DNA from 4 places in the Bacillus sp. EA-CB0995 genome. Region 1 is predicted to be linked to each of the others. Evidence: riboswitches for the same ligand, from Rfam matches in the RefSeq annotation. Region 1 holds a riboswitch; each other region holds the start of a gene.
The links. A riboswitch is a leader RNA that binds a small molecule or an ion and turns the genes downstream of it on or off. The one in region 1 is predicted to bind thiamine pyrophosphate.
Positions count from the first base shown of each region.

Region 2: another riboswitch for thiamine pyrophosphate. It lies ahead of thiM (hydroxyethylthiazole kinase); the one in region 1 lies ahead of thiC (phosphomethylpyrimidine synthase ThiC).
Region 3: another riboswitch for thiamine pyrophosphate. It lies ahead of thiT (energy-coupled thiamine transporter ThiT); the one in region 1 lies ahead of thiC (phosphomethylpyrimidine synthase ThiC).
Region 4: another riboswitch for thiamine pyrophosphate. It lies ahead of tenA (thiaminase II); the one in region 1 lies ahead of thiC (phosphomethylpyrimidine synthase ThiC).

Region 1 covers NZ_CP169269.1:514,300-521,806, forward strand. Annotated here, with positions in the region: gene ACEWFJ_RS02715 (DUF2642 domain-containing protein) at 1-645, opposite strand, end outside; partial or broken gene ACEWFJ_RS02720 (arsenic transporter) at 711-2,068, opposite strand; TPP riboswitch at 2,273-2,388, shown strand; gene thiC (phosphomethylpyrimidine synthase ThiC) at 2,588-4,348, shown strand; gene ACEWFJ_RS02730 (arsenic transporter) at 4,668-6,026, opposite strand; gene ACEWFJ_RS02735 (cytochrome d ubiquinol oxidase subunit II) at 6,688-7,507, opposite strand, start outside.
Region 2 covers NZ_CP169269.1:4,352,220-4,359,726, forward strand. Annotated here, with positions in the region: gene thiE (thiamine phosphate synthase) at 1-651, opposite strand, end outside; gene thiM (hydroxyethylthiazole kinase) at 667-1,476, opposite strand; TPP riboswitch at 1,549-1,658, opposite strand; gene ACEWFJ_RS22365 (DNA topoisomerase III) at 1,856-4,048, shown strand; gene ACEWFJ_RS22370 (YhgE/Pip domain-containing protein) at 4,253-6,892, opposite strand.
Region 3 covers NZ_CP169269.1:869,022-876,528, forward strand. Annotated here, with positions in the region: gene ACEWFJ_RS04630 (hypothetical protein) at 1-6, opposite strand, end outside; gene ACEWFJ_RS04635 (RidA family protein) at 245-619, opposite strand; partial or broken gene ACEWFJ_RS04640 (PAS domain-containing protein) at 1,096-1,391, shown strand; gene ACEWFJ_RS04645 (helix-turn-helix domain-containing protein) at 1,416-1,766, shown strand; gene ACEWFJ_RS04650 (potassium channel family protein) at 1,887-2,231, shown strand; gene ACEWFJ_RS04655 (hypothetical protein) at 2,563-2,892, shown strand; gene thiT (energy-coupled thiamine transporter ThiT) at 2,935-3,534, opposite strand; TPP riboswitch at 3,623-3,724, opposite strand; gene ACEWFJ_RS04665 (FeoA family protein) at 3,931-4,158, shown strand; partial or broken gene feoB (ferrous iron transport protein B) at 4,155-6,142, shown strand; partial or broken gene ACEWFJ_RS04675 (FeoB-associated Cys-rich membrane protein) at 6,159-6,325, shown strand; gene ACEWFJ_RS04680 (kinase) at 6,400-7,029, opposite strand; gene cydB (cytochrome d ubiquinol oxidase subunit II) at 7,385-7,507, opposite strand, start outside.
Region 4 covers NZ_CP169269.1:4,047,183-4,054,689, reverse strand. Annotated here, with positions in the region: gene ACEWFJ_RS20825 (DUF3965 domain-containing protein) at 1-688, shown strand, start outside; gene ACEWFJ_RS20820 (hypothetical protein) at 1,001-1,336, opposite strand; gene ACEWFJ_RS20815 (SH3 domain-containing protein) at 1,343-2,506, opposite strand; TPP riboswitch at 2,913-3,020, shown strand; TPP riboswitch at 3,080-3,180, shown strand; gene tenA (thiaminase II) at 3,266-3,961, shown strand; gene ACEWFJ_RS20805 (ABC transporter ATP-binding protein) at 3,930-4,679, shown strand; gene ACEWFJ_RS20800 (ABC transporter permease) at 4,676-5,428, shown strand; partial or broken gene ACEWFJ_RS20795 (ABC transporter substrate-binding protein) at 5,425-6,424, shown strand; gene tenI (thiazole tautomerase TenI) at 6,435-7,064, shown strand; gene thiO (glycine oxidase ThiO) at 7,048-7,507, shown strand, end outside.

The DNA.
Region 1 (7,507 bases):
ATGAAAACGCTGATTACGTGCTGTAATGAGTTCAATTTGGTTGTCGGTTACTTCAGCTAATTTGCCAATTTTATAACTCTGTATGCCTAAATCAAGTAAAACGATATGTTGTTTTAGTTTTTTCATTTGCTCAGAAAATGTACGTGCAAGTGTAATCTTTGAAGCTGGAGATAAGAGTTTTGTATTTTCTAGTCCGTAAGGCGTTTCTGCTTCCTTATACGGAACGATATATTTTACGTGATGAAATGGGATGTATAACATTTGATAGACAGGTGAGAGGAAGATAAAATAGTCATTCATAATATGGGTAACATATCCATGTAAGAAGTGTTCATGTGATAGCGCAAGTTCAATAAATTGTCCTTTTGCCACTTGCAATGTTTTTCGCAGTGAAATAGTGGATTCACTTGATATTATGTCTGGCGGTAGTAAAGATTCTGGAATTGTTAGGTTATCAAATAATGAAGAATCGATGCTTGGGGTTAAATGTTGAATGTGTAAACTAGAGATATACATGTATTTTTCTCCATCATACAATACAATAATATCCGAGCCTTTATCAATCATAATTCCTTCAAATGGAATAATTTCCCTGGATAGTGTCACTTGTATGGGCTGATTAATATATTTTTGTAAATGAAGCATAATAATCACCTTTCTTGTAATTACATAATCTCCTCCTTCTAGCATAGTGGAAGGAAGGAGATGTTTTAAGACGCGAAGATTAATTTAACCCAGTAATATAAACATAGTAGTGTAAAAATGACGGTTGGTGGAATGACAAGAAGTGTAGTTTTTATATAGGTATCCCAACTGATAGTTACTTTTCCTTTTTTCACAATATACATCCACATTAAGCTTGCTAATGTACCAATCGGGAGTAATAATGAGCCCATGTCACTACCGATGATGTTTGCAAGATAAATGGTTTTCAATGTAATAGGATCTAGTCCCATTTCGGTAAGTTCAATTGTGCCAATCATTAAGGCAGGATGGTTATTAAAAATGTTAGAGAGGATAGAGACTAGGCCCCCCATGACAAAAGTGGCGTGAAATAAACTACCAGTGATGATTGGTTGAAATGTAGTGATGAGCAGGTTGGTTAAGCCGATGTTATTAAGTCCATACACAATCACGTACATAGAAAATGCGAAAATTAAGACATACCAAGGTGTTTTTTTAATCATATCATGAGGTGGAAGGCGCAGTTTGTACCATCTCCACCCGAGTAAAATAACGGAGCCAATGACTGCCACAATGGCGATAGAAAACTGAAAGAAAGATGCGATAAATAAGCTGATACGAACGCATAAAACAAATAATAGAATTCCAAGCATAAACCTTGTTCGCTTACGATTTTCATCAATTGCGGGACGTGGTTGCAGTGGGTGAAAGGATTTTTTAACGAAATTTTCATCTAAGTATGTCGATAAGACCGGGAGTTTTTTAGGGATTTTTTTCTGAAAAACAAGGAATAACAGAAACGACATAAAAAGGAGACCTAACGTAGCGGGAACAAACATCATGGCTGTGTGCATGTATAAGTCCATATCAATAATTCTCAAGGCGATTAAATTCACAATATTGCTTACACCAATCGGCGCGCTTGAGGCAGTGGCGATGAGTGCACCACTTAGTAAGTAAGGTATTTTTTGATCATGTGTGAGTCGCAAATGGTGTAACAAAAGCAGTAAAATGGGAGTTGTAATTAAGATGCTACCATCGTTATTGAAGAATAATGTCATGAGAAAACAAAGAAGATTTGTATACCAAAAGAGGCGAATACCAGAGCTTTTTGCTTTTTTAGCAAGTTGAACGGCGCACCAATAAAAAAGCCGAAACTCTCTAATACGATTGCCATAACAATGGTAGCCATAATTGTTATGGCGGCGCCAATAATTTTTGAGCTAATATCACCCAAGTCGGTAAGAGAAACTGTACCGCTTAAAATGACAATCACTGCACCAACTGTTGCTGGAATTGCTTCATTCATCCCTTTGGGACGCCAAAAGATGATGAGCGTGGTTCCGAGAAAAGCGAGTATGGTTATTGTAGATTGTAGGTTTATCAACTCTTTCACCCCTGTTCTTATCGTGAAAAGTTTGCATAAGACATACGTCCTGCACTGGCTTATATTCTATATGTATGAAGTGCGGATTCGGCTTGTACTGAGTGAAATACCCATTTTTTGAATAAGGAAAAGAAATGATATAAATACCTTTGCATTTTTTTGACAATGATGTATGATAAGAGCGTAGTGGAAATTTAATCAGTGATAAACTAGGGGTGCCCAAGAGAGCTGGGCTGAGAGGGAAGCGTGTTGAAGCTTCTTAACCCTTTGGACCTGATCTGGTTCGTACCAGCGGAGGGAAGTTAACGGCTTTACATAACAATGCCTTATGTTGCCAGGTCCTATTCTTTATTATGGACCTGGCTTTTTTATTTGAGCATATGCTAGCCGCTAGTTCTCATCCTGGTCATAAGAAAAGTGGAGCCAACTGTTTAGACGCAAGGGTCTAGGCGGCGAAACTGAATCTAAAGAAAAGCGGGGGTTACTTCGCTAAGACACAGGGGAGGAAACAAACTTATGAAACAATCTGTTTCAGCTGAGCAAATTGAGTTGAAGTCAAGTTTACCGGGAAGCAAGAAGGTATATGTAGAAGGTACGCGTGAAGATATGAAAGTACCGATGCGCGAGATTGCACAAAGCGATACAAACGGTGTAACAAATCCATCTATTCGTGTGTATGATACGAGTGGTCCTTATACTGATCCGGATTACAAAGTGGAATTAGAAAAGGGAATTCCAACGCCGCGCCGTTCATGGAGTGTGGAACGCGGAGATGTAGAAGAGTATGAAGGTCGTGAAGTGAAACCGGAAGATGATGGTGTAAAAGTAGCAGCTAAACATACGCCTGTATTCCCGCAAATGGGACGTAAGCCGCTTCGCGCAAAAGCTGGGGAAAATGTTACGCAAATGCATTATGCGCGTAAAGGTATTATCACAGCAGAGATGGAATATGTGGCGATTCGTGAAGGCGTGGAACCAGAATTTGTACGTAAGGAAATTGCTGAAGGTCGTGCTATTTTACCGGCAAATATTAATCATCCGGAAGCAGAACCAATGATTATCGGACGTAACTTCCATGTGAAAGTAAATGCGAATATCGGGAACTCAGCTGTATCATCGTCGATTGCAGAAGAAGTAGAGAAGATGACATGGGCAACACGTTGGGGTGCAGATACAATTATGGATCTTTCCACTGGGAAAAACATTCATACGACGCGTGAATGGATTATTCGTAATGCGCCTGTACCGGTTGGAACAGTGCCAATTTACCAAGCGCTTGAAAAAGTAAATGGGATCGCGGAAGATTTAACGTGGGAAGTATACCGTGATACGCTAATTGAACAAGCAGAGCAAGGAGTAGATTACTTTACAATTCATGCTGGTGTACTGCTTCGTTACATTCCGCTTACAGCAAAGCGTGTAACAGGAATTGTATCACGCGGCGGTTCGATTATGGCCCAGTGGTGTTTATATCACCATCAAGAAAACTTCTTATATACACATTTTGAAGAGATTTGTGAAATTATGAAGAAGTACGATGTTTCCTTCTCTCTTGGAGATGGATTACGCCCTGGTTCAATTGCGGATGCAAACGACGAAGCTCAATTTTCTGAGCTGGAAACATTAGGAGAACTTACGCAAATTGCTTGGAAGCATGATGTACAAGTGATGATTGAAGGCCCAGGACATGTACCGATGCATTTGATTAAAGAGAATATGGATAAAGAACTCGACATTTGTCATGGTGCACCGTTCTATACGCTCGGACCGTTAACGACAGACATTGCACCGGGTTATGACCATATTACTTCTGCGATTGGAGCAGCGATGATTGGTTGGTTCGGTACAGCAATGCTTTGCTATGTAACACCAAAAGAACATCTTGGCTTACCAAACAAAGATGATGTTCGTGAAGGAGTTATTACGTACAAAATTGCCGCGCATGCTGCTGATCTTGCAAAAGGTCATAAAACAGCACATCAGCGTGATGACGCTCTTTCTAAAGCGCGTTTTGAATTCCGCTGGCGTGATCAATTTAATTTATCATTAGACCCTGAGCGTGCAATGGAATATCACGATGAAACATTACCAGCAGAAGGAGCAAAGACAGCGCATTTCTGCTCAATGTGTGGTCCGAAGTTTTGCAGTATGAGAATTTCGCATGATATTCGTGAGTATGCAAAGGATAATGATTTAGAAACAACAGAAGCAATCTCAAAAGGTATGAAAGAAAAAGCAGAAGAGTTTAAAGAAACAGGCAGTCAATTATATCAATAATTAGAAAGCATCTTTCTGAACACCTCTTAATCTATGATCATGTGTACCCTAACCTAATATAGATGATAGTCCCCCTGCTGAGCGAGAGCAGGGGGATTTTGTTATTCCATTAAGAATATTTTATATAGAAAGTGAGAGAAATTGGAGGGATACAAAATGAAGTAGAAGATTGTTCCTGCTACTGCATTTATATTACAGATTCTTTTTGTTGTTACATTTGTTTTTTTATTGTCACCGATTTACGGAGCGTTAGTATTAATAGAAATAGGAACCTTCCGTATATATTTTGGAGGGTCCCTATAAGGTGTTTTATCCCGCATTAATGGGCAAAAACGAGCTGCACCCAGTAGTATAGGAGGAAGAGTGTTACGATTGTTGTGAGTGGAATGACAATTAAGGAGACACTCAAGTAATCTTTCCATTTTACCTTGATTTTATTTTGTTTCAAGATATACATCCAAATAAGGGAAGCAAGTGTACCAATTGGTAGTAATAATGATCCCATATCGCTACCAATGATGTTTGCGAGGTAGATTGTTTTGAGGGTAACAGGATCTAATCCCATTTCTGTTAAAGTAATGGTTCCAATCATTAAGGCCGGATGGTTGTTAAAGAAGTTTGATAGAATTGAAACGAGTCCACCCATCATAAAGCTTGCATGTAATAAGCTTTGATTTACGATTGGCTCACATACTTGTACAAGCCAAGCTGTTAATCCAGCGTTATGAAGCCCGTAAATAATGACGTACATGGAAAAAGCAAATATGAGAATGTGCCACGGTGTCTTTTTTAATATATCGACTGGATTTGTTCGTAAATAATACCATCTCCAGATGAGTAGAACGAGAGAGCCAATTACGGCAACAATTTCAATCGGAATCGCAAAGAATGAGGCAACGAAAAGAAGACAACGCATAAGGAAGACAAACAGTAACACTTTTAACATAAATTTTGTGCGTTTGCTTTTTGTATCAACAGAATCTTTCCCCTTTAATGGGTGAAAGTGTTTTGTGAAAAAGACTTCTTCAATGTCATAAGCGGATGTTGGTAGTTTTTCCGGTAATTTCTTTTTCACAACTAGGTACATGAGCCATGACATAAAGATAAGCCCTAACGTTGCAGGTACGAACATCATTGCTGTATGCATATAGAGTGTCATATGAACGATGTTTAATGCGATTAAATTTACAATATTACTAACGCCAATTGGAGCACTAGAAGCAGTTGCAATTAATGCGCCGCTTAATAAATATGGAATTTGTTGTTGTGGTTTTAATTGAAGGTTTTTCAAAAGCAGAATTAAAATTGGTGTGGTAATTAAAATACTGCCATCGTTATTAAATAATAGCGTCATGAGAAAACAGAGTAATTGAATGTACCAATATAGACGGTGCCCGGAACCTTTTGCTAAGTTCGCGAGCCGGGCTGCTGCCCAGTGGAAGAAACCAAAACTTTCTAATATAACAGCCATAACGATTGTCGCGATGATGGTGATAGAGGCGCCGCCGATTTTACTAATAATATCGGCAATGTCGCTGCGTGATACAAGACCGGTAATAATGATAATCCCCGCTCCAATTGCAGCTGGCCATGCTTCGTTTATTCCTCCTGGCCGCCAAAATATAACGACCATGGTGATGACAAAAACAAAAAGTGTAATCCAAATTTCAATACCCATAGCTAGCCTGCCCTTCTTAATTCTTTAGTTTAAACAAGCGTATTTCGACTTGTCCGAAGCTTATAATTAATCATATTCAAACTCTTAAAAGAAGGTATGGGGATTACACTAGCTATTGTAAATATGTGCGTTTGGTACTTTGGGGAAAAGACATAGTATATAGGGAGGATTTGAATGAAAATAGGCACATATCCAGTATGTGCCTATTAGGTATTTATAATAGAAAAGTTGCTACGTGCATATACCTAGTTTTCTTTTGGTAGGTATATGTGGATGGAAATATGCTGCTTATTTCGTGGTAGATGATGTTTGACTAAGAAATTTGTTATCAGTATGGGTATTTGTAATGCTGTCTGTAAGAGCCCGATTGGTTCAACTAACCTTTTGGAAAAAACGTTCCCAGAAGGAAGTTTCACTTTACCCCGCTCAAACGGCTGGTAAGAAGTAACTACAAGAAGGAGAGCAAACCAGCCGTAAGAGCCCGATTGGTTCAACTAACCTATCGTGAGGAAAAACGTCTCACGATAGGAAGTTTCACTTTACCCCGCCCAAACGGCTGGTAAAAAGTGAACGCAAGAAGAAGAGCAAACCAGCCGTAAGGACCCGATTGGTTCAACTAACCTATCGTGAGGAAAAGCGTCTCACGATAGGAAGTTTCACTTTATTTTAAAAAAGTTCGATCTTTCAAGAATAAGTTCCAGAAGAAGATGAAGCCTGGTAATAGTATTGCGATACCGACTGCATAGAGAATGAGCAGCGCATAAAATGTTTCTTTCGTTGTAAAACTTGTGAACACAGTCACTTCTGGATAAATAATATATGGAAGGTGTGCAACGCCGTAAGCGTAGCTTGCAAATCCATACTGGGCAACGACAGAAAGAACAGCAATGCGCGGCCAGCCGAGTGTTTCATACTTTTGGTTTGTCCACCAAAGGGAAGAATAGCCAATGATAAAAAAGATGATCGAGATTGTAAACCATTTGAATTGTTTAATTAATCCTTCCATGAGCCAATGTGTTTCTGGTTCCATTACGACAAGTGCGACGATGGCGGTGACAAGCGTTGCAGGACCGAGCACGATGGCATTTCTCCGGTAGACACGATATGTATCTTCGGATCCTTGTTCTCTAGCAAAATCGGCGAGAAAGAGTGCTGATAAAAAGAGTTCGGATGTTAAACCAAAGAGCATGTACCAGTATACGACTGGACTTGATAATAACTTTCCATATAATAATGTTTCTTTGCCACCGGCAGTGGTAATGAAGGCTCCTTCTGTTACAGGAAGAACTGTAATTAAGAGAGCTGGAATTAATAGACCGGTAATGCCCGAAATAATGCGCATTATACGCTCATACTTTGGCAAGGAATAAGAAAACACCATAAAAGTACTACGAATTGTAACGAGTATGAGAATTAAGGTAACAGGTAAAAACATTGCGGTTGCGAGTGTAAATGCAGCTTTTGGAAAGAAGCCGAGAAAC
Region 2 (7,507 bases), 630 kb from region 1:
TTTTTTTACTAACTCCGCTAATTTTTTCGTACTATTATAAGGAGAATCCGCTAAGCTAATTGCAGAAATAACGGACACCCCATCCGCACCCGCTTCAATGACAGAAGCAGCATTTTCAATTGTAATTCCACCAATGCCGACAATTGGAACTTCAACGCCACTTTCGCGGAAGAAACGTAATCCTTCCGTTCCTTGTACTGCTTTTGCATCTTTTTTCGTATTTGTTGGAAAAATCGGCCCTACCCCTAAATAATCGGCACCATTTTCAATCGCAAAACGTGCTTCTTCTATTGTATGAGCGGATACACCAATTATTTTATCACCCATTTTTTCACGTACTGTCTTAATGCCCTCATCATCTTGTCCAACATGAACGCCATCTGCATCTAATTCTAGTGCTAATTCCACATCATCATTTACGATAAATGGAACATTATACTCTTTACACAAAGAATGAAGCTGCTTTGCAAATGCATATCGTTCTTCCCCTGTTAATGCTCCTTCACCTTTTTCACGATATTGAAAGATTGTAATTCCACCATCAAGTGCTTCTTTCATGACTTGTAATGGATCTTTACGACAATTGTTACTCCCCATAATAAAATATACTTGTAATAACTCGGACATATACTGTTTATCGATGCGCGCCATTTCTCTCATCCTTTCTTAACGAATTTCTTCGACATTCCCATATTGTTCAACGTCTTTTGCAGTAACATTTGCTAACTGATTAAGAAATTCAATTTGGAAACTTCCTGGCCCTTGTGCAGCTGCTTGGTTTGCCGCAATTTCTGCTGCTACACCGTAAAACGTTACTGCTGCGACTGCTGCTTTTACATAGTCTTTTTCGACTGCTGCAAATGCTCCAATCACAGATGTTAATAAACAGCCTGTTCCTGTTACTTTTGTTAAAATAGGATGACCATTACGAAGAATAAATGTTCTTTCTCCATCTGTTATAACGTCTTCTTTTCCAGTAATAACAGCAATGGTATCTAACTGCTCTGCTGCTTGTTTCGCAATTGAAACAACATCACCGTTTCCTTCCCCTGCATCAACACCTTTAATCTCCCACTTCTCATCAATAACATTTGCAATTTCCGCCGCATTGCCGCGGATGATTGCTAGTTTTGCTTCACTCGGGATATATCTTGCAACTTCTGTTCGGTACGAAGTTGCACCAGCACCAACAGGATCAAACAAAATCGGTACATTATGTGCATTTGCTGATTTCCCAGCAATGAGCATCGCTTCTACTTCTTCCGGGCGAAGTGTTCCCATATTTAAAACAAGCGCTCCAGCAATACTTGCCATTTCAGCTACTTCTTCTTTCGCATATGCCATTACAGGCGATGCACCTAATGCAAGTAAGCCATTAGCTGTAAAATTTGTCACAACAACATTTGTAATATTATGAACGAGCGGATTTCTTTCTCGTACTGTTTCAATTACTTGTGCAATTTCTTCGATTTTCATATTTATCAATCTCCTTTTTTATAATGGGAGATATAGCTAAAAAAGACACTTTACGTATGCAAAGTGTCTTAATATGCGTTTTCACACTCTCCCTACGCTGGCATTATCCAACAGGTTCAAATGGTCAACGACAGATTAGCCGTACTCTCAGTTTGCATCCGCAAACTCCCATGTGTTTTATTATTCATCTAATTCAGAGTCTACTCTTATTCTATCAAAATCACAAGTTACATTTTGTTATAAAAACTCATCCCCCCTTAACTAATCAAAGATGGAGAGTATTTCATTACTAACAACGCATTCGAATCTTCAGAATAACTGAATCCAAAAAGGATGTATGCTATAGTTAACTTACGGAAATTGAAAGGATGTTTGAAATATGGCAAAAAGTGTTGTAATTGCTGAAAAACCTTCTGTTGCACGTGATATTGCACGTGTATTGAAGTGTGATAAAAAAGGAAATGGTTATATTGAAGGCAATAAGTATATCGTTACTTGGGCTTTAGGGCATCTCGTTACATTAGCAGATCCAGAAAGCTATGATGTGAAATATAAAAAATGGAATCTAGAAGATCTTCCAATGCTGCCTGAACGCTTAAAATTAACAGTGATCAAGCAGACTGGCAAACAGTTTAATGCTGTTAAAAGTCAACTGACTAGAAATGATGTTAATGAAATCATCGTGGCTACAGATGCAGGAAGAGAAGGAGAGTTAGTCGCTCGTTGGATTATTGATAAAGTTAAAATGAATAAACCTATTAAACGTCTATGGATTTCATCTGTTACCGATAAAGCAATTAAAGATGGCTTTGCAAATTTGAAGCCTGGTAAAGCATATGACAATTTATACGCTTCAGCTGTCGCACGTTCTGAAGCCGACTGGTATATCGGTCTTAACGCAACACGCGCATTAACTACACGATTCAATGCGCAACTAAATTGCGGTCGTGTCCAAACACCTACTGTGGCAATCATTGCAGGGCGTGAAGACGAAATTAAAAACTTCAAAGCGCAAACATACTACGGTGTCGAAGCCCAAACAACAGACAAGTTAAAATTGACTTGGCAAGATGCAAAAGGCAATAGCCGTAGCTTCGATAAAGAAAAAATCGATACGATTGTGAAAAAACTAGGCAAACAAAATGCCACTGTCGTGGAAATTGAGAAAAAACCTAAAAAATCATTTGCTCCTGGTCTTTATGACTTAACAGAACTACAACGTGATGCGAATAAAATCTTTGGTTATTCTGCAAAAGAAACGTTAAATATTATGCAGAAGCTATATGAGCAGCACAAGGTATTAACATACCCTCGTACAGATTCACGCTATATCTCATCCGACATCGTAGGGACACTTCCAGAACGTTTGAAAGCGTGTGGAGTAGGAGAATATCGTTCTTTAGCTAATAAGGTCTTAAATAAACCAATAAAAGCTTCTAAATCGTTTGTTGATGATAGTAAAGTAAGTGATCACCATGCGATCATTCCAACAGAAAGTTATGTAAACTTCTCCGCCTTCTCAGATAAAGAACGCAAAATTTATGATTTAGTTGTAAAACGTTTCTTAGCAGTTTTATTCCCAGCTTTCGAATACGAACAACTAACGTTACGCGCAAAAATTAGTGATGAAAACTTCGTCGCACGCGGCAAAACAATTCTTAATTCTGGTTGGAAAGAAGTATACGAACATCGCTTTGAAGATGACGAGACAGTAGACGATTTAAAAGAACAAATCTTACCTCGCATTGAAAAAGGTGATACATTAAACGTAAAACTAATTGCACAAACATCAGGTCAAACAAAACCACCTGCACGCTTTAATGAAGCAACATTACTTTCGGCAATGGAAAATCCGACAAAGTATATGAGCACGCAAAATAAACAACTTGCAGACACATTAAAATCAACCGGTGGACTAGGTACGGTTGCTACACGTGCTGATATTATTGATAAATTATTCAATTCGTTCTTAATCGAAAAGCGCGGCAAAGACATTCATATTACATCAAAAGGCCGTCAGTTACTTGACTTAGTACCAGAAGAATTAAAATCTCCTACACTAACTGCTGAGTGGGAGCAAAAGCTTGAGGCAATTGCGAAGGGAAAATTGAAAAAAGACGTATTCATTTCAGAAATGAAAAACTATACAAAAGAAATTGTTTCTGAAATTAAATCGAGCGATAAAAAATATAAACACGACAACATTTCCACAAAAACTTGCCCTGACTGCGGTAAACCGATGCTAGAAGTAAACGGTAAAAAAGGAAAAATGCTTGTGTGCCAAGACCGTGAATGCGGTCATCGTAAAAATGTATCCCGCACTACAAACGCACGCTGTCCTCAGTGTAAAAAGAAACTAGAACTTCGTGGTGAAGGAGCGGGTCAAATCTTCGCGTGTAAATGCGGCTATCGCGAGAAACTTTCTACATTCCAAGAAAGACGCAAAAAAGAATCAGGCAACAAAGCCGATAAACGCTCTGTACAAAAATACTTAAAACAACAACAAAAACAAGAAGAACCTCTAAATAATGCGTTCGCAGAAGCATTAAAAAAATTGAAATTTGATAAATAACACACCTAAAGGAGTTGACTTAAAAGGGATGTAGATGCCTTTTAAGTCAACTCCTTCTCACATGTCCACTAATATATCGACCGTTCTTTAGAATATATCGGCGCTTCGACACGATATAAAGACCCTTCGACGATGTTCGACATACTGAATTTATATCTTAATAAACAAAAGGTTCCCACCATAACTGGCAGGAACCTTTTTCTATTAGTGAATTAACTTACTTCCTTTTGCGTTTTCTACAAACTTACTGCTCGACTTATTAATTGGCTTTTTCAAGAGCAATGCAATAATAAGCATAACAACGACCCATATACACAATGCGAGAAGATCTTTCCATACAATATCCCACAGCATACCGCCAACTGTCTCGCGAATCAGACTAATCGCATACGTAAACGGTAAAAACGGATAAAGAGCTTGGAAGAATTTCGGCGTCATCTGAATTGGGAATGTTCCACCTGAACCGGCAACTTGTAGTACGAGTAAAATGACCGCAAATGACTTCCCGATGTTTCCAAATACAGAAACGAGCGAGTAAACAATACAGACAAATACCGCACTAATCAACATACTAAATAGAACAAACCAGAATTTATCTACTACATAAGTACCGAGCAAGAACATATCACCCATTGCTACGATAAACGCCTGTGCAAGGCCAACTGTTAAGAACGTTAAAAAACGCCCAAAGTAAATGTGATAACTTCTATACTCCGCACCTTCCTCATGTACTTCTACTGTTAACAATGAAACCATAAGTAATGCCCCTACCCATAACGCTAACACTGTATAGAACGGTGACATCGCTGAACCATAGTTCGGTATTGGATATAATTTATTCTCTTTTAAGTTTACTGGGTTTGCGAAATAATCACTTTGTTTTTCTACATCATGCTTTAACAAACGAATGACGTCATTTATATCTTCTTGTGATTTAAAGTCGCGAATTTTATTAGCAATGTCTGTAATTTTCTTCTGTGCATCAGGAAGTTCAGCTTTTATCTTTTCAACTTCATCTTTGCCAAGAGTTAAACCTTTCGATGCATCTTCTAATACTTTTTTCACATCAGGAAGACTTTTATTTGCTTCACTTAAGATTTTTGATGTATCTTTTGACATTTGTTTCGTACGTTCAATAGCATCGTTGAAACTTGGAACAATTTCGGAATCATACTTTCCTAAAATGTCACCTAATGTCGCTGAAGCACTTTTAGATGCAGCATTTATACCATCAACTACATCCTTTGCAGGTTTCTGACCTTTATTCATTGCATCTAATGCTAAATTTGCCCCGTTGATTCCTTTTTGGAAATCGCCTTTTACTTTGTTCAATTGATTAATTGTATTTGGTATATTTGTTGTTTTATTTAAATCTCCAGCAATTTTATCTACATCATTTAATACAGGAATAATCCCATCTATCAATTGAATCCCAGTTGTTAAACTTGCTTTTAAAGAATTCAATCCGTTTTTCGCTGGGTCTAAATTTACGCCTGGTTGTTTTAATTGATCCAAATCAGGCCATGTTCCTAAAATACTGTCGATAATAGCAATTCCATCTTTAGCCGCTTGATCTAGTGCATTAATCGCATCTTGTGATGGCTGTTGCCCTTGATCTATAGCCTTAATCATATTATCAATCTTCTTACTTGTATTATCTAATACCGTTTTTAAACCTTTCAGTCGGTCAATATTATCATTGAAGATTGTTGTATTAAATGTTTCATTAAGAGTTTGTAATAACGAAATGATTGAATCCACTTGTTTACTTCTAAAATCAATTTGATTTTTAATGATTTGAAGATTTTGTTTTGTCGTTTCAGGATCAACAACATTATTTTGTTTCATAGCATCTGCCAGTTGTTGTGTAGATACTAATACTTGTCGAGTAGATGCTAAAAAGCTTTTTACAGTTTTTGATGATTCGGTTAATGTTTGTTCATTAATATTTGCTAAATCTAAATTCCCTGCTGGATTTTTCAAGAACTCCGTAATTTGTACAGCACCATCTGCAGACTGTTTTAGAAATGTTAGATTGTTTTTTATTGCTTCTGGTGCAGCTTCTAACGTTTTCGTATTCTGTGCAAAAAAGGCATCTAAATCCTTCGTCATTTCTTGTCCATCTCGAATGACATTCTCAACCGTCGGCAATGTTGCTTGTGCTGTTTTCACAAGTTTTTGTGCTGTATCAGCATCCGTTAATGCTGTATCAACCAAATTGTTAATCTCCGGAAACTGCGCTTCTAATTTAAAAACAAGTTCTGTTACTTTTTCAATACTTGGCAAATTCGTTTCTAAATCAATCCCAAGTTCATTAAAAATTTTAAAAATCTCACCGTTTGCTGTTTTTACGAAGTTTTTACCTATTTCCTGTACAACACCTGATGCACCTGATGATGTAATCTTTGGTGCAATCGCATTGACTTTTTCATTCACATAATATTGAAGCTCTGGTTTTTGCGGATTATCACTTAATACCGTTGCAATTTTTTCGGAGAAATCTTTTGGGATGGTAATACTCGCGTAATAATCACCATGCTTTACACCATCTATGGCCTGCTTCTCATCAACGAACTTCCAACCAAGGTTTTTGTCCTTTTTTAAAGAATCAACAACCTCTTTCCCTATATTAATATCTTTTCCGCGTAAAGTTGTACCAGTGTCTTCATTAGATACTGCAATAGGAACATCTTTCGTATTTCCATAAGGATCCCACGAGGCTTTAATATTAAACCACGCATATAGCGATGGTAAAATGGTAAGCCCCAATATTATAACAATTGCAGCCCAATGTTTTGCTACATTCCGTATGTCTGTCGTATAAATACGCCATATTTGTTTCATATTTTTAATCACCTAATCATATATTTTTTCTTTTTCCCAAATTCATACATACATTTTGCCATTATATCACTGTTTACAAAGAATTTTAAATTAAAATAATCTATACTTTCCTAATAAAGTGAAACTTCCATCAGTGGGTGTTTTCTTCATCCTCCACTGATGTTTACGGGCAGTTATCCCCCATCTATCCTCTTCGCTTTTCTCTGAATCTTGAGGTGGTGGTCTTACTGCCCGCGAATAGCGGGATAAAGTGAAACTTCCATCAGTGACGCTTTTCTCACTGATGGTTAGTTGAACCAATCGGGCTTTTACGGGCAGTTTTCTTCCCAGCTCTTCTCCATCCTTTACTGCCCGTTAATGCGGGGTAAAGTGAAACTTCCATCAGTGACGCTTTTCTCACTGATGGTTAGTTGAACCAATCGGGCTTTTACGGGCAGTTTTCTTCCCAGCTCTTCTCCATCCTTTACTGCCCGTTAATGCGGGGTAAAGTGAAACTTCCATCAGTGACGCTTTTCTCACTGATGGTTAGTTGAACCAATCGGGCTTTTACGGGCAGTTTTCTTCCCAGCTCTTCTCCATCCTTTACTGCCCGTTAATGCGGGGTAAACTGTATAC
Region 3 (7,507 bases), 350 kb from region 1:
TACCACAAGTGCAAACCACTTATTTTTTTTGAAGTATCCATCCTTTTCCCCCTCAGAGGTTGATTTTTAAAAAGATAACGCTTTCATTGGATCCGAAATTTATCACTCCCTCACTATGAAGATTAAGTCTTTTAATCATTTAATAATAAGGGAATGGCATCTCATTTTTCATTTTTAATATTCAATTTTTCCTTATATAAAGCAATATAATTATATTGAACTGTATATTTTGGTATGAAAAACTTTATAAAGTTGCAATAACTTCAATTTCAACAAGTGCATCTTTTGGTAATCGTGCTACTTGCACGGCACTTCGAGCAGGACAATTTTCTGTAAAGTAAGTACTGTAAACTTCATTCATTTGTGCAAAATGATTCATATCTTTTAAAAACACAGTTGTTTTAACAACTTTACTTAAATCGCTTCCTGCTTCTTCTAGGATGGCTTTGACATTCTCTAATGACTGTTTTGTCTGGTTTTCAATTGTTTCAGGCATTTCTCCGTTTTTAGGGTCAATCGGCAGTTGTCCCGAAGTAAAGATAAAATTCCCCGCTTTCATCGCTTGTGAATAAGGACCAATTGCACCAGGTGCATGTTGAGTAGAAATAACCGCATTCATCCAAAAAACCTCCTGTGATAATTTTTTCTCATAACTATAATAATTTCTTATAACGTGATTTTATTTTAATTCTTTCTTTTTCTTAATTCAACAAATATTTTAAAAATTCTTTAAAATATTAAAAAATTCTCATTGCAATAAGAATTTTTTGTTGATAAATTTACATATAGAAAGTAAAAAATGAGAAAAATTGGGTGGGATCCGCCTCGTTATCCCGCATTAACGGGCAGTAAGACCCCCACCTCAAGATTGAGAGAAGCGAAGAAGATAGGTGGGGGATAACTGCCCGTAAAAGCCCGATTGGTTCAACTAACCATCAGTGGGGGATGAAGAAAACCCCCACTGATGGAAGTTTCACTTTATCTTTAGAGAGGCATTGTGTAGTAGTATGATAGTATGAAAGGAAGAAAGCAAAGAAAAATGTTGATGCGAAAATGTATACTTTCTTCATATCTTCTAAAAAAGGTGCGATATCAATGGAAAATAAAGAAAAGTTAAAGCAGTATATTCCTCTTGTTCATTTCATTGCAGATGTAATTGGAGAAAATTGCGAAGTTGTTTTGCATGATGTTACGAATCCAGACGAATCTATAATTGAGGTTGCTAATGGACATCTTAGTGGAAGAAAAGTTGGTGGACATTTAACAGACCTAGCTTTAAAAATTCTACAAGAAAAAAATACATAGATAAACATTTTATTTCCAATTACAAAGGGAACTCAAAAAATAATCAAACGTTTCGTTCATCAAGCTATTTCATTAAAGATGAACACAATAGCATAATTGGAATGCTGTGTGTGAACATTGATATTAGTAATATGATAAAAGCAAGAGACTGGTTAGACAGTATGATTATGAGTAATACTAGCTTGAATGAAGATGTAGAGAAGTCACATCCTAATCTTGAATTAGACCTTTCTGAGAACTTAGAAGAAAATCTTGATAGTCTTCTTTCATCACTTATTACAGGAGTTTTGTTAGAATACGAAGTTTCGCCTGAGAGAATGTCTCCTGATGAAAAAATGGAAGTGATAAAAAAACTTAATGATAAAGGGGTATTTTTACTTAAAGGCGGCGTAAGTGAAGTTGCTAAACATTTAAAAGCATCAGAAGCAACCATCTATCGATACTTAAACAAGGTAAAGTAAATGTGTTATTTACTTATTTAAGTAGCATTTTCTTTAAAGTAGAAATGCTACTTTTTTTATGCGTAGAAAAGTGATAGACTTTCCATTGATTAAATGAACTGAATAGAAAAGGAGAGTCATATGATTTCATTTTTACTTACTTTAAAAAGAATGTTAGAAGCTTTTTTTAGAGCGTGGAAAGATAAAGAATTTCAAGTGTTATTTGTATTAACGGCTGGAACTCTTATGACAGGAACTATTTTTTATAGTACGGTAGAAAAAATGCGCGTAATTGATGCTTTATATTTTAGTGTTGTCACATTAACGACAGTTGGGTATGGCGATTTTAGTCCAAAAACAGACTTTGGAAAGCTCTTTACTATTTTTTATATTTTCATTGGACTTGGTTTAGTAGCGGGTTTCATTCGTAAACTAGCAATAAATATTCAATTGCCAGATCGATTATCAAGACGAAAGAACGGGTAATAGCAACCAGGATATGCATTCGATTGTATGTACAGATGCTTTGAATTTTTTACGATACTAATAATCATTGCATTTCCTGCACTTTGTTTCTAAATTATACAAGCTACTTCATGAGAGAGTACTATCAATCAAAGTACGCGTATTATTTATATGTAATTGAATTTTATATATTTATATATAATCATTTATTATTATTACCTTACAAAATTGTAAGGTTTTTTGTAAGGTAAATCGATAGTTTGTACTGATTTTTTTGTATACACTACATATGTGTAAGGCACACACATTTTAGGGAAAAAAGGCAGGCACTAAAACAGAAAGGAGTAGGGGAATGGAGAGGCACTCGGCGGCTCTATCTTTATTATTAGAGAATGATGCGATTATGTTAGCTAATAATGAAGGCTGTAAAACTGTAGTTGATCGACAAGAAGTATGGGTAGATTCACATGATAAAGTTGTGTGGCACAAATGGAATGGTAGCTATAAAGAGAATATAAAGAAGCAGCACATAGGGTATGATATGCATAGAGTTGTTTTATGGAATGAGATGAAATCTTGGATTCATAAGCATAACGGTAAAAATAAACGAGAGCAGCCGAGAGAGATAGACACACTCCATTCTCAAACTCCTGAAATGGTAAGACACATAGATTCACATTAGGAAAGTAACATGGGAAACTGAGGCACAAAAAAAGATTGCTATTTAAGCAATCTTTTTTTTGTTTGTATAATTCATATTCACGCTTGTAAATAAGCGCGGTGCTGTTGTAAATAAAATAACAAGTAAAATTGCACATAATGCGAAAGAACCAATCATTGTGCTGCCATTTACGATGAAGGAATATAAAACAGCTGACTGTCCTTTTGGTGCATATTGACCAAAGAAAACAACGCCGGCAATAAAGTGCCAGAAGTAACGAGCTAGGCTGCCAATAAGTGTAGCGATAATGATATACATAATTGCTTTTGTTTTTTGTCTATTGGCAAGTGCTTGTTGGATTGGTGTATGAAATAATCCAGCAAAACCGATAAAAGCAAATGCAATGAAGTATTCAATAAACGCTTGTACAGGCGTTAAAATGTATGCATCTCCTACGACAATTTGTAGTAATCCCCAAACGAGACCACTTAAGAAACTAGCTTTAAATCCCCAGCGGTAAGCGACAATAAAAATTGGAATCATAGCAAATGAGATAGAACCACCGCCTGGAAGTTTAATAGATAGTGGTAAAATATCGATGACTAACGCAAATGCTGCAAGAATCGCTGCCTCTATCATCGCTTGTAAATTTGTATTATGCATGTATAAATCCCCCTACATCCAAGTTACAAAAAAAGAATCACTATCATAGGGGGATATTGAAATATACAAGTTACAAATAACTATTTATGTATATACGTTTGCACAATTCCTGCGTTAGCATTAACTAACAGGTTCAAAGGGTCGGAACGATGTGTTCCCTCTCAGCGACGCGGCTCCCCCTGTGATAACGAGATTCTTAGATTGTTAATATTATTGTAATAAAAATGGATAATAATTACAAATATAATTTTAGCATAGCTATGTTATGTAAGATAAAAATGATAAAACCGTACAAAAATAGTGATAAATTCACACAATATTGTATAGTTTTTTAAAAAATTCATGGTACAATTATCATTGATAATAATTATCGTTATCGTCTGAGGGGGATAAATTATGAACTTAGTTGATATGAATATAGATGAAAAAGTACGTGTGAAAGATTTACAATCTCTTGATAAATTGTTAAAACGTCGTTTAGCTTCATTTGGATTTGCTGAAGGATGCGAACTTTGTGTAAAACAAAAGGCAATGTTTAATGGTCCGTGTACATTAGAATGCCGCGGGCAATTAATCTCTATTCGCCATTGTGATGCGAAAATGATAAAGGTGGAATTAACGTGAATAAGGTTGCTTTACTAGGGAATCCAAATACGGGGAAAACATCATTATTTAATGCGCTTACTGGTTCTTATGAATATGTAGGGAACTGGAGCGGAGTAACTGTAGAAAAAAGATTGGTAAGTTGAAAGATAAGAAGGGAACTTTAATAGACTTACCAGGGGTATATGATTTAAACCCTGTTTCACGTGATGAAGGGGTTGTTACACAATTCCTATTAACTGACGAATTTCATCATATGTTAAACATTGTAGACGCTTCTCAATTCGAGCGTAATATGCATTTAACTTTGCAATTATTAGAATTTGGTAAGCCGCTCTCAATTGGTTTAAACATGATAGATGTTGCCAGGCAGCGTGGAATTATCATTGATGTGAAGAAACTAGCTGAAATGCTAGGTGTAACAGTTATTCCGGTTATTGCGAGGAGCGGAAAAGGCTGTGAGGAATTGTTAGCTTCTCTTCACGAAAGTGATCGCGTAGAACAGAAGCCATTTATTTTTTCTTATGGTGAAAAGGTAGATGCAGGAATTCAACAAGTTATGGATAAATTGCAACAAGCGAATTATGAACATTCAAGATGGCTTGCACTTCAATTCTTAGGAAATAACGAAGTGGTAGAAAAAGAATTGAGTCAATTACATGTATATAAAGAAATTGTAGCGATTCGCTCTGCATTAGAAGCAGAATTAGACGGAACGCTGGAACAGCATATGCACGGAGCACGTGCAGCGTATATCGAAAAGTTAAAAGCAAGTGTACTTCGTCATGAGAAAGAAGGAAGCATTCCTTTTTCTGAACGAATTGATAAATTAATTACACATAAAATCTGGGGACTTCCGATCTTTTTAGGGATCATGTATTTCATTTTTCAGGTTACATTTACGTGGATTGGGACACCTCTATCTGATCAACTTGATGCATTTGTCGGCGGTCCGTTCACAGATTGGGTAACGACAGCTCTAACTAATATGGGGGCATCTGAGTTTATTCGAGCGCTTATTACAGATGGCGTGATTGCTGGTGTCGGTGGAGTTATAGTATTTGTTCCGCAAATTTTTGTATTGTTCTTCTTTATTTCATTATTGGAAGACTCTGGATATATGGCGCGTATTGCCGTTGTAATGGATCGTATTATGGAGTTTTTTGGGCTAAATGGGAAAGCATTTATTCCAATGATCATCGGTTTTGGTTGTAACGTACCAGGCATTATGGCCGCAAGAACGATTGAACAGGATAAAGAGAGGTTGCTTACGATTTTAGTGACGCCATTTATGTCGTGTTCAGCACGTCTACCTGTATATGCATTGTTTGCGGGAGTCTTTTTCCCGCATAGCCAAGCGATTGTTGTGTTCTCTTTATATGTCATTGGTATTGTCCTTGCACTAGTCGTTACAAAAATTATGTCTGTTACGGTTTTAAAGCAAGAAAAATCTATTTTTGTAATTGAACTTCCGCCTTATCGCGTACCGCAAGCAAAAACGTTATGGCGCAGTACATGGGAAAAAGGAAAAGGATTTGTACGTAAAGCAGGTACATTTATCTTTGGTGGTTCTGTTGTCATTTGGTTATTAAACTATGCTGGTCCATCTGGATTTGGTGTAGATATGGGAGATAGTTTCCTAGCAATGATTGGCGGCGTCTTGGCTCCAATTCTAGCACCGCTTGGTTTTGGAACATGGCAAGCAGCTGCATCACTATTAACAGGATTTTTAGCAAAAGAGGTTGTTGTTTCCGCAATGGCGATTATTTATTCTGTGAAAGAAGATGTATTAGGAAACATAATCGGAGCTCATTTTACAGCATTATCAGCATATGCATTTATGTTCTTTATCTTATTATATGTACCATGTTTAGCAACAGTTGCGGTCATTCGTCGTGAAACGGGATCTGTCAAGTGGACTATCTTCTCTGTTGTTTATCCGCTTATTGTTGCGTATGTATTAACACTAATTGTATACCAAGTTGGATCTATGATGGGATTCTAGAAGGAGATGTATCATAATGATAGTCAATATTTTAATTGGAGCTGTCGTTTTTGGATATGCTGGATATACGTTAATTAACTTTGTAAAGAGAAGTAAAAAAGGAAATGTGCAGCGTGCTCCATTAATAAATCATGTCAGTCCAATGCTTGTAGCCCTGATATGAAGCATGTGGTGAATAAGTAGCACAGAGATTCCTAGATAACATATAAAAACGCATGGAGAAATGATCCATGCGTTTTTTCATGTTTCTTAGTAGTTTAATATTGTCCCTGTAAAACTAAATCGGCAATGTTTGTAGGGAATTCCGTGTTTATATAAAATTCTTCTGCTTTCCAATATCTATTTTGAAACTTAGAAATGTTTTGTTGCGTATGTTCACTTTCACGAAGAAATCTCTTATTTCGCGGGCAGTCCAAATAAACTACATAATCATAGAAACTTCTCCACTCTTTACGTTGAAGAAAAACACCTTCTATTACAATTACACAAGTATTAGGAAGTTTTATGTTCTTTATACTTTGTGTATCAGATTCGTTATCATAAAAGGGGAGAATAAGTTCACTTGAAAACTTGAGTTTATCGAAAAAGTGATCACGTAACCAAGTAATATCCCATTGTAAATGATAATATTCATACCATTCTTCATGGCCAGTATTGTAACGTTTTTTACGTTCAACAATGTGGTCATCAATATGAAAGACATAGAAAGGGATATTCTTTTCTTTTGCAGCCTCGCTAAGTTTTCTCACAAGTGTTGTTTTGCCAGAACGGCTTAATCCATCTACCCCTAAAATAAATCGACCATCTATCTCAAGGTTTGTAATCAAATGCAAGAGCGTTATGAAATTATCTTTCAAGGTATTAGCATCTCCTTTGAAAAAAGTCATTTTATTTTTACCTCATTTTTCTCAGCTTTGAACCATTAGCTGTTGTGCCAATAAAACCAGTGATAGTGAATACATAAGCTACGAACAAGGATGTTGATGATAGTGACCCTGTAATTATTCTAAATGTGCCAAAAGCAAATAATAGGAAACTACCTAAAAGAGTTATAATTGTTCGAGTCTTAATATCTATTTTTTGCACCCCCGAAAAATCTTTATTTTCAATAAATGTTAACACATTCATTGGTATTAATTAACATTAATCGTCATTTAGGAAGAGTTCTCTATATTTTTTATGGATATTTAACACGGACAAAATGAAAAAAGAAGCCTGCTAAAAACAAGCTTCTTTTTCATTTTAGTGATATCCTTTTGCAGAGTCTTTATGAATTTTCTCTTTAAAGATTGTGTAGCTCCATAACTGATAGCCAATAACAATTGGTACCATGACTATTGCAACAAAGAACATAATTTTTAAGTT
Region 4 (7,507 bases), 940 kb from region 1:
TAATGTAGAGTGTATTGAAAAGTATAAGGCACTTTTGTCGCATAAAGAAATGTTGGAATTTATGTTTCTATATCTTTGTAAACAAGCAAAGACATTATCAAGAGAGAAATTAGATGAAGACCTAATGGGTTTAGCAGTATATTGTAATACATATATTTATGATTTATACACACTAGATTTATTGAAAAAATATAGAAAATGCACTGATTTCTTAACATATTATGAACCAAGCCGAGCTGCTGTAGCATGCCAACATGCGGTGATTGCACAAATATCAGATCATCTTAATCCATTAAAGACAACTCATGTTGATGATTATTTATTTGTTATAAAAGAAATAATGGAATATATGTCATTTGAATTTATGAAAAAATATGAGCATTTTATTGGGAAATTATTATCATATGTTCCATTTTTCGAGATGATTCAAGTTCCACAACATGCATATTATTGTGAAGAACTCATGTATATATGTAAAGGAATAGGATATAAAGAGGAACTACTACGCGATTATATATTTATACAATTACCAAATTGTTTTCCTTCCTTTATTAAGCAATTTTTAAAGAATAAGCGCTATGCTTCAATACATGATATTTTATTTTACTGGTGTAGCGATGAACAGCGTATGAACTTAGAAAATAAATATAACTTAAGTTTTATTTATGAAAAATATGCGTGCGGATAAAGTGAGTTTTCCACTAATTTGATGCTTTTTCAACTAATGGTTACATAAAGTTCATTTCTTTGAGAAAGCATACTTTGTCCAGTAAATAAAAAGAAATAGCGTAGAATACAAATAAGGATTCCACTTTATGTGGAATCCTTATTTAATAGTAAATAAAAAAAGAAATTATTATGAGAGAAATCATGCCATATAAAAGGAATTGGCCATTTTTATTTTCTTTAATACCAAAAAATTCATTTATTCTTTCATATAAGTCTAAAAACGATTTTGTTAGACTAGCTTTGGATAAGCGTTGCACCATTTTCCCTCTTTCTATGTTTCTTGATATTGATGTTTACGATGTTCTGGGACATATATATATTGAGATACTATAAGAAGAATAGTCATAAAGAATACAGGGAAAATTGCGGCGGCATTTAGGCCATTATAAATAATGTTTGTTAGTAAAGAACTTATAATGAACAGTGCAGTATATATGTGTGAAATATGGCGTTTTAAACGAATTTTGAATACTTCCATCAGCACTTCACAAGCAACGAACGTAATAGCGATGCTTAAAAATACAATGTTTGTGTTGTAAATTAATAAGCAACAAATGAGACCGAAAAATGCTAAATACTCAATAATTAATGGGATATTGCGTGTCATCTTACATCACCTAACTAGGAAAGGAAGCGGATTTACTGCATTTGTTTTTTCAAAATTCCATTCCCCGTTATGTAATTCAAAATGTAAGTGTTGACCAGTGGAATGTCCTGTATTTCCCATATAACCGAGCAATTGACCCGTTGCTACGTTATCGCCCTCTTTAACCGCACGATTGTTCATGTGAGCATATACAGTTGTATATAAGTTCCCATTTATATGATGGGCAACAAATACAACATTTCCATAGCTTGTAGAATAGTACGACTTAACAACAGTGCCAGGTGCAGCAGCTTGAATTGGAACATTTCCTGTTGCCGCAAAGTCTACGCCATAGTGCATCTGTCCCCAACGTACATCAAATGTTGAGCTCACGTTCCCTTGAACTGGATATTTAAATACAGCTGGAATAGATGGTTTAGCTTGTTGCTGCTGTTGCTGCTGTTGTTGTTGTCCTTGCAATATATATTGTTGTCCAACATAGCCATATCCTGATCCGTAGCGAATTTTATACCATGTGCCAACCTTTCCAACGACTTGTACTTGTGTTCCATTCTTTAAAGAACCAATAACAGCTGTATTTGTTCCTGCACCGCTGCGTACTTTTAATGCTGGAGTAGCAACATAATAAGAGCTTCCGCCTTGTACCGTAACTCCTTTTACTAACGGCTGAGTTCCGTTAGATAAAAACTCTTTCTTTACATAGCCATTTGTTCCGTTATGTATAATTTTATACCATCCATTTTCTTCTTCTTGGACAGTAACAAATTTCCCATTTGGTAATACATCAATAATTTCAGATTGCGTATTTGGTTCAGAGCGAACGTTTAATGCGTCTGAATTAACGATATATTGCTGCTTACTATTGCTTGGTTTTGTTAAAGAAATTGCTTCTTTTTTTACATAGCCAGTTTTATTTTGCGTTTGAATTTTATACCATTCGTCTGTTGTTTCAAGAATTGTAACGGGAGTGTCACGTACAATGTTTTCAATAACGGAATCTGTTGTTTTAGGACTATTATATACTTGTAATGTATTTGTTTTTACATAACCAATTTTCGTTTTTGGTTTTTGCTGCGCTTCTACAGCTTGTACAGTGGAATCTGTCATAGACGGGAGTAAAGAAGCAACTGCTACAGTAGCTGCTGTCATTGCTGCGGCTTTCATATTCATATAATTATAGGCCTCCTTATGTAATAAATTGTTATATTTTAAATTATAATATAACAATATTAAACTTTTCTTGTGCGCATAGAAATGTAGTATTAAAAATAAATGAACATTTTCCTATACTATAAAGTCCCATAATAAAAGGATAGCAGATTTATCACTATTATGGAAATAGATAGAAGAAGTTTGCGTTTTTTGAACTTACAAAATACATAGAATGATATTATTTTATCTCGCTCAAAACGTTGATATTTTAGGGAGAGGCTTTAAGATGAAAAACTCCCGTAAGACATAGAGTGGCTTAACTAATCATTTTTTGGTTCAAATTACCATCAATGGAAATTTGACTTTATAACTCAAAAGAGTTGCCGATGAGATATGGCGATGGTATACTGACTATGTTAAATGAATATAATGCTAGGGGGCTAGTGTTGCTAGCTGAGAGTAAGACATATAGTCTTTGACCCTTGAACCTGATCTAGATGATGCTAGCGTAGGGAAGCAATTTGGACGATATACATAACGTCCCCGTTTCTTTGCGTATAGAAACGGGGATTTTTTATTGAAAATTTTATAGAACACCACTAGGGGTGCTTGTAAGCTGAGAGAGGTAGAAACCTTAACCCTTATAACCTGATCTAGGTGATACTAGCGTAGGGAAGTGGAAACAACAAATGGAGTTTTCTTTTGTTTGCTGTAACCACTTCTTATATAGAAGTGGTTTTTTATTTGGATACATGTATATAGGAAGGGGAAATTTAGATGACATTTTGTGAAAGGTTATTTGAAAAGGTGCAGCCTGTTTGGGAAAAGAGTCATAATCATCCATTTGTAACAGGGATGGGAGATGGGACGTTAGAGAAAGATAGATTTCAATATTATATTGTTCAAGATTATTTGTATTTGTTAGATTACGCAAAATTATATGCAATTGGTGTTGTAAAAGCAACAAATCCAAAAGTAATGGCGAAGTTTGCTGAACAAATCGATGGGATTTTAAATGGAGAAATGACGATTCATAAACAATATGCAAAGCGTTTAGGAATTTCTGTTGAAGAAATGGAATTAGCAAAGCCGTCTGCAATGAATCTAGCATATACAAACTATATGATGTCTGTATCACAAAACGGTACACTTGCTGAGTTAATTGCAGCGTTGCTTCCGTGTATGTGGAGTTATTGGGAGATTGGAAAGCGTTTGAATGATATTCCAGGAGCACGCGACCATGAATTTTTTGGCGAGTGGATTCAAGGGTATAGCTCTGAAGAATACGGAAAGCTTTGTGTATGGTTAATTGAGTTATTTAATGAAATTGCAATTGGAAAAACAGAAGAAGAACTAAATCGTTTAGAAGAAATCTTTTTATATTCCAGTCGTTTTGAATATTTATTCTGGGATATGGCATATCGTAAGGAGATGTGGGGTTTTGAGGAGCAAGAACATACTACAGTTTCATAACGTTTCCTTTCATTATGATGAGAAGCAGATTATAACGAATCTTGATACTACAGTACAAGAAGGGGAATTCGTTAGTATTATTGGGCCAAGTGGCTGCGGGAAAAGCACATTGTTTCGGCTCATTACGGGACTCGAAAAAGCAAGTGAGGGCACTATCGATGTGATAGGAGCAACCGATCACCCAGTCGGTTATATGCCACAAAAAGATATGTTACTCCCGTGGCGAACAATTATTGAAAACGCAGCTTTGCCTCTTGAATGTCAAGGTGTGAAGAAAAAAGAAGCACAAATGAAAGCACAAGAATTGTTGGAGCAGTTTGGACTGCAAGGGTATGAAAATAAACAACCAAAAGATTTATCAGGCGGAATGCGGCAACGCGTCTCTTTTATTCGTACGTTGTTAACTGGCGGAGATCTTTTACTATTAGATGAACCATTTAGTGCACTTGATGCATTGACGAAAGCATCTCTGCAAGAATGGCTATTTGAACAATGGAAACATTGGCGAAAAACAATTTTATTTATTACACATGATGTTGATGAAGCGCTTTATCTTTCCAATCGCATTTTTATCGTAACAGAGCAGCCCATTACATCATTGACGGAACGGGTCGTACCTCTTGGACAAGAACGATCTCGAAAGGATTTACATCGTCCAGAAATGCTAGCATTAAAAGATGAACTCATGGGGCTGTTACAAAGGCAGGTACTTGTATGAAAAGAATTGTAGATTATGTTCCAGCTTTTATTGTTACTGCTATTTTTCTTATTGTTTGGGAAGTAGGAGCACGGATTCTCGATGAAATGTACATTTTACCATCCCCAAGTGCCATTGTTCAAAAAATGTGGGATTTACGGGATATATTGCTTACGGTGCATTTACCAGCAACGCTTTCTGTTACAGTTATCGGTATTGTCATTTCCATTGTATTAGGTGTTGGTTTAGCAATGGTAATGAGTATGAGCTCATTTGCTGAGAAAGCATTTTATCCACTATTAGTTGCTTCACAAACGATTCCAATTACAGCTTTGGCACCATTATTTGTTTTATGGTTTGGCTATTCTATTTGGAGTAAAGTTGTTGTCACAGTACTCATTACGTTCTTTCCAATTGCAGTGAATACGTATGATGGCCTTCGCAGTACGAAAAAGGAATGGGAAGAGCTTTTGATTACATATGGTGCAACAAAAAAGGATGTTTTCTTAAAATTGAAATTACCATCCGCACTTCCATACTTTTTCTCTGCTTTGAAGGTGGCCCTGCCGTTCAGTGTTATCGGGGCAGCAATTGGAGAGTGGCTTGGGGCGCAAGCGGGACTAGGTTATTTTAGTAAACGAATGATGACACAAATGGATGGTGCGGGTGTGTTTGCACCAATTGTTTTATTGTCATTACTTGCTATTTTCTTTGTATTACTTGTTTCTATATTAGAGAAGAAGTTTATTAGTTGGAGGAAGCATGCATGAAATTATTAAAACGCATTTTTGTGTTTACATTATTAATCGCGATGATTGCTGGGTGTTCTAGCAATACGGCATCAGAAAAGAAAAAAGGTGAAAAAGAAGTAACTGTAATGCTCGATTGGTATCCAAATGCAGTGCATAGCTTTATTTATGCAGCAATTGAAAAAGGATATTTTAAAGAAGAAGGTATCAAGGTAAATATTAAATTCCCTTCAAATCCAACTGATCCATTAACGTTAGCAGCGGCAGGAAAGGTAACGGTCGGATTATACTATCAGCCTGATGTTGTTATTGCTAGAGCGAATGAAAACATTCCAGTGAAATCTATCGGTGCAGTTGTTCGTTCACCTTTAAACCATGTCGTATCGTTAAAATCAGCTGGCATTTCTTCTCCAAAAGATTTGGAAGGAAAAACAGTTGGATATTCAGGAACACCGTTAAGTGAAGAGTATTTAAAAACGATGATTAAAGAAGATGGTGGAAATCCAAATAACGTAAAAGTAGTTGATGTTGGCTTTGATTTAGTACCGGCTCTTACTACGAAAAAGTAGATGCTGTTACAGGTGCATATATTAACCATGAAGTACCAGTACTGCGCCACGAAGGTTTTGACCCAGCATATTTTAACCCAGCAGATTACGGTGTACCAAACTATCATGAACTTGTATTTGTAACAGGTGACAAAACATTGAAGAAAGATAAAGAAACATTGCAAGCCTTTTTACGCGGGGCGAAAAAGGCTATGAATTTACGAAGCAAAATCCAGATGAAGCATTAAACATTTTATTAGACCATCAAGAAAAAGAAAATTTCCCTCTTATTCCAGAAGTTGAAAAAGAAAGTATGAACATTTTATTAGATAAAATGGAAACGAAAGATGAACCATTTTTATCAGATACAGCAGATTCATGGGAAAAACAAAATAAGTGGTTGAAAGAAAAAGGAATGGCAAAAGAAATTGTTCCTGCAAACGAGTTGTTTGAAAACATTTTAAAGTAGGCGAATGTATATGAAAGATGAGCTTCACGTCATATCAAATGGTCGTATGCCGTTTGAAGAGTTAGCAAATATAGCAACTGAGATTGAAAGTGAAATAGATTATTTGCACATTCGTGAGCGGGAGAAAAGTACGAAAGAGTTATATGAAGGTGTGGAAAAGCTCTTAAATAGGGGCTTTCCTTCTTCTAAGCTTGTAATCAATGATCGGATTGATATTGCAATTCTATTAAATATTAGACGTGTACAGCTTGGCTATCGCAGTGCTGATATAAGATTTGTAAAAGAAAAGTTTTCTTATTTACATGTTGGTTATTCTGTTCATTCACTTGAAGAAGCGATTGTTGCTTTTAAAAGCGGTGCGGATTCTCTTATGTATGGACATTTGTTTCAAACAAACTCCAAAAAAGGAGTTCCGCCAAGAGGATTAGAAGAAATTACAGAAATGGCAAAACAGTTAACAATCCCAATTACTGCTATTGGAGGGATTACTCCTAATAATACAGTAGAAGTACTTGGTACCGGGGCTACTGGTATTGCAATTATGTCCGGAATTTTAAGTGCAGTAAAACCGAATGAGCAAGCGAAATTATATAAGGAAACGATACGAAAGTGGGCGAGAAATCATGAAAAAAATATATGATGTTGCCATCGTTGGCGGCGGTGTAATCGGAAGTTCAGTTGCACATTTTCTTGCTGAAAGAGGCTATAAAGTTGCCATCATTGAAAAACAAAAGATTGCTTCTGAAGCTTCTAAAGCAGCGGCCGGATTACTAGGTGTACAGGCGGAATGGGATGAATATGATCCGCTGTTTGAATTAGGTAGGCAAAGCCGCGCGATGTTTCCAAAGCTTGCAAGTGTATTGCGTGATAAAACCGGAATTGATATAGGATATGAAGAAAAAGGAATTTACCGCATTGCTCAAAGTGAAAAGGAGAGCGTACGGCTTCTCCATATCATGAAATGGCAGCAACAAACAGGAGAAGAATCACATTTTATCTCAGGCGAAGAACTGCGCGAAAAAGAACCATGTTTATCCTCTTCTATTATTGGAGCCGTATATCATCCAAAAGATGGCCATGTGA